DNA from 2 places in the Acinetobacter gyllenbergii genome. Region 2 is predicted to be linked to the other one. Evidence: predicted binding sites of a transcription regulator. Region 2 holds the regulator's gene; the other holds the start of a gene.
The links. Region 2 encodes PhoB, which activates phosphate uptake and scavenging genes when phosphate is short. Its sites were predicted from a motif close to TGTCATNAANCTGTCATAA; they were not measured.
Positions count from the first base shown of each region.

Region 1: a site for PhoB is predicted at 1,307-1,325, ahead of NG55_RS16920 (porin). Genes of this name have one in related genera too.

Region 1 is NZ_KV575268.1:162,701-165,118, forward strand. It holds gene NG55_RS16920 (porin) at 66-1,169, opposite strand; gene NG55_RS16925 (HIT family protein) at 1,423-1,836, opposite strand; gene NG55_RS16930 (YARHG domain-containing protein) at 1,933-2,202, opposite strand.
Region 2 is NZ_KV575263.1:81,863-84,280, reverse strand. It holds gene NG55_RS09505 (TetR/AcrR family transcriptional regulator) at 1-243, shown strand, start outside; gene phoB (phosphate regulon transcriptional regulator PhoB) at 495-1,205, shown strand; gene phoR (phosphate regulon sensor histidine kinase PhoR) at 1,215-2,418, shown strand, end outside.

The DNA of each region.
Region 1 (2,418 bases), on a different contig from region 2:
ACATAAAAAGAAAAAGGGCAGATCAAGATCGCCCTTTTTCATATAAGTTTGAATATTGCTTCAAATTAGAAGTTATATTCCATACCTAAACCGATGGTTGTTTTCTTATCATCTTTCACTAACCAATCACGTTTTTGTTGACCTACAACACCGTAGAAACGTGTTTGTTTATTGATTTGATAATCAGCGCCTACACCATAAAGATCTTGTTTACGATCATCACGACCATTCACTTCAGTTGTAGAAGAGATATATTCTGCTTTTAACTTCACAGGAGTAGAAGGGATTACGTATGCAGCTGTTACGCCATAGGCATCTTCTTGCAGACCTTTATATGAAGTAACAACAGCTGGAGTACCGCTTGTTACTGCAACCGTGTCATCAGTTGGTTGAGCTGTTTGCCATAATGCACCAAGCACTAAACCATTAACACCAGCTGCTGTTAAGTCTAAAGAACCTGTTACACGAATTGCATCTGAATAAACGCTATTGTCGCCACTTAAGTCACTATAAGCATTAAATTTAGAAGCAACACCAAAGTTACCCGCAACAGCTGCTGCTAAGCCCCAATCTTTGTTTTCATAAGTAAGAGAGGTTGATACACCATCACCGAAACCATCACGGCTGCCTTTTTGGCCTTTTGCATTATTTTTTACAGCAGACGATTCTTCACCTTGTTGGAACATAATGTTGAATGCTAAGCCACCGAGTAATTTTTTATCAGTTTCAAACGCAATCACATTCTTTAAGCGATCTTCACCAACTAAAACTTTAGTCATATCTAGTTCGTTGTGATCGTTGAAAATATCTTGGTTATTGCCCGCAGCATTTTTAAAGTAAGAGTCATGTTGACCTACTTTTAAAGTACCGATACCGTCTGACTTAATACCGATATAACGGTTACGGTTACTAAATACATCACCGTCGCCATCTGCACTGATTTGCCATTCAATTAAGTAAACTGCTGAAAGGTTGTCAGTCAGTTTTTCTTCACCTTTTACCCCGATACGAGAAGCGTTTGAGTTTACTTTAGTTACGCTTTCATCTTTAAAGCCATTCTTATCAATTTGATCTAAAGTCACATTGAGCTTACCATACAATGTTGGTGCTGCTTGCGCTGCATTCATGGCTAAAGTTGCTACAGTAGCAGCAAGAAGCAATTTTTTCATTGAGATTTCTCCAAAACACTTTTTGTAAATGGCTGATGCCTTAGTTACTGTTATGAGCTTGCTTATGTACATAAAGTTACATAGCTCACTGACTTGTATGCAGTATCGGTAAACTTTGTGACAGAGAAGTGAAAGAAAAATGACAGTTTGATGACGATTCATATTTAGTAATAATTATATTTCTTATTGTTTTTTATATAATTAGCAAACAAAAAAAACGGAGTAAAAACTCCGTCTTTATAAAAATAAGAACTTAGAGTGCAGCTTTGATTTTTTCAGCGAGTGCTGTAATTTTTTCCTGATCACCCATTTTTGCTGCATGGCGACCAAGTTCATGCACTGAACTAGGAATCAGATGGAAATGTACATGAGGGACAGTTTGTCCCGCTGCTGCACCTGAAAGCTGCATAAGCACGATACCTTTGGCATCTAAGGCAGTTTCCATTGCTTTGGCAATTTTCTGCACGATTTGGATGGTATAGGCAGCTGCATCAGCAGGGAGGTCCAGCAATGTAACTGCTGCTATCTTTGGAATCACTAAAGCATGACCATCTGCTTGGGGCATGATATCCATAAAAGCGAGGACCTGATCATCTTCATAGATTTTGATTGCAGGTAATTCACCGCGAAGGATTCGTGCAAAAATATTTTGGTCATCGTATGCCATGATTCATCCTTTAAATAGGGCGTAAGCTTTAAATTGGTGAAATGTGCACTCAATTAGCAGAGTGATACGGAGTATTAAACTCCGTAATTGACTTGATTATTTGCAGTTCAGCTCTTTTTGACGAGCTTTGATTTCATCAAGACGTTGTTGCTCTTTATCCGAAAATTTTGGCTTAGTTGTGTGGCAATTTTCATTACCAAACTTTGCTTTAGCATCAGCGTCTTTAAAACAGAATCCTTTAGATGCATAGATCAGGTTATAGTCATCCTGTAACTTTTTGCATTCTTGTTCTGGTGTCGCAGCTTGTACACTAAAACCTGTTAAAGTCATTAAGCCAGCAAAAACCGCAACCATTAACTTATTCATGAGGTGTTCCTCTAATCAAAAAAGTATAAATCAATGCTGTATGGAGTATGTCCATATGGCGATTGATCGCTACACATATACCAATATAAGGTTTATTAATAAAATTTCAATGAAACTGTATGGTACGAGTGTAATTTTACTCCATAATTTATCCATATAATATTAAAAAGCTTTATATATCAATATCTTTATTATAATTTCATATAAAACAACTGG
Region 2 (2,418 bases):
ACCATTCAAGAAACGCTAACTCAGTTCGATCGCATCATTCAAGGCTTTGTGATGATTACCATGCCCAATGCCCCACATAGCACTGAAGAAGTCTCGTTGATGGCAACTGGCCTAAATGGTTATGTCACCCATATTATTATTCGTTGGGTCTCTGAAGGCTTTAAACAGCCTTTGGAAGATGTTCTGTCAGCATGCTGTGCTGTCTTTTTGTCTTTTATCGAAACCACCTCGCAAAAAAATTAAAATCGTTTTACAGTTTTGTGACACACAAAGCTGTTAAACTACAGTCTAGTTAAGCAAATGAATTCATTTGCTTTCTTGCTAGGCAAATTGTCATCAATCCGTCACGACTCTGCCCCATACTTGTCACAATTTATTGCTAAATTCGACTTTATTAATTCTTTTGCAATGATATTGTCATAATTAATCTTTGTAATAAGCCTGTCATAACAACAAAACGGTTAAACCGTTACAGATTTTAAGGGTATTGCGCTGTGAAAGATGACTATATTTTAATTGTCGATGATGAGCTACCGATCCGCGAAATGATCCATACCTCATTGGATATGGCAGGCTTCCAATGTTTACAAGCTGAGGATGCTAAACAAGCGCATCAGATCATCGTTGATCAGCGTCCTGCGCTTATTTTGCTGGATTGGATGCTACCGGGTGGTGTGAGTGGTGTAGATTTATGTCGCCGCCTCAAACGTGATGAAAACTTGGCCGAGATTCCAGTAATCATGCTGACTGCCCGTGGCGAAGAAGACCATAAAGTACAAGGTCTAGATGCGGGTGCTGATGATTACATGACCAAACCGTTCTCGACGCGTGAACTGGTATCTCGTATCAAAGCAGTACTGCGTCGTGCCAATGCACTGAGCGGTGAAAAAGTCATTGACGCCAATGGTTTGTTACTGGATCCTGTCAGCCAGCGTGTCAGCTTTGGCAATAGTATTTTAGATATGGGGCCAACCGAATATCGTTTATTGGCCTTCTTCATGACCCATCCTGAGCGCGCCTATACCCGTGCTCAACTCCTAGATCAAGTCTGGGGTGGCAATGTCTATATTGAAGACCGTACCATTGATGTGCATATCCGTCGTTTACGCAAAGTGTTAGAACCTTTTGGTGTCGATCGTTTTGTACAAACCGTTCGTGGCACAGGTTACCGTTTCTCGACACGAGCAGATTTAGCAGTAGGTTAAAAATCCTTTATGTATGAGCCTTACCCCGTCCCTGAGCTGGCACGTGAACACCAACGTTTTCGCTACAGCAGTTTATGGACCTTTGCGAAGCAAGATTTAAGACTGTTACTTTTTTTCTTATTGATTGCAAGCTTAGTTGGATTCGGGGTGGGTTACTTCTGGAGCTGTGTTTTTATTGCCTTCGTGCTGTTTTTTTTCCTACAGCTTCGTTCGCTTTATCTGGTCAATGAATGGATTTCTAATCGTCCTTATGATGTCCCACCCAATCTCAACGGGATTTGGGGCGCTTTGCTGTTCAATGTTTACCGTGCACAACGTCAAGAACGGATTGTTCAAGCAGAGATGGTCGGTTTAATTGATCGGGCACAATCCTCTTTGGTGGCATTGGCCGAAGCAGTGGTTTTAATTGATGATCAACATCAAATCGAATGGTGGAATCCTGCCGCTGAAAAACTATTGGGTATCAGTCCTCTAGACCGTGGTCGCAATTTATTGTCGATTCTGCGCCAACCCAATTTTATTGAATATTTCAACCATAGCGATCAATCTCCTGATGGTATCCGTTTACAGGCACAGATGGATGAAGAACGTTATGTACAAGTCAAACTCACCCGTTTTGGTGGCGAAAGCCGTCTGCTCGTCGCTTATGACACCACACGGGTACATAATCTGGAACAGATGCGTAAAGACTTTGTCGATAATATTTCACATGAGTTACGCACGCCCTTGACGGTGCTTAGTGGCTATATCGAAACCTTTACCGATCAAGATGATATTACTCCGCGCTGGAAGCGGGCTTTTACCCAGATGCAATCTCAGACCAAGCGCATGAATGCTCTGGTGAATGACCTATTGTTGTTATCTAATTTAGAAAATAATAAAAAAGTCGCGAAAAATCAGATTATTGATATGGCCAACCTGATGAACCAGATCTTTGATGATGCACGTGCCTACAATCTCGATTATGGCCATACCTTAAATTTGGATATTGATAGCCATTGCGATCTGATCGGTTCTGATATTGAAATTGCCAGTGCATTCAGCAACTTAATTACCAATGCCATTAAATACACGCCTGCAGGCGGCATCATTACCATTGGCTGGCACGAAGATGGTGACCATGCCTACTTTACCGTTCAGGACAATGGGATCGGAATTAATCCCAAGCATTTACCTCGTTTAACTGAACGTTTCTACCGTGTCGATAGTGCAC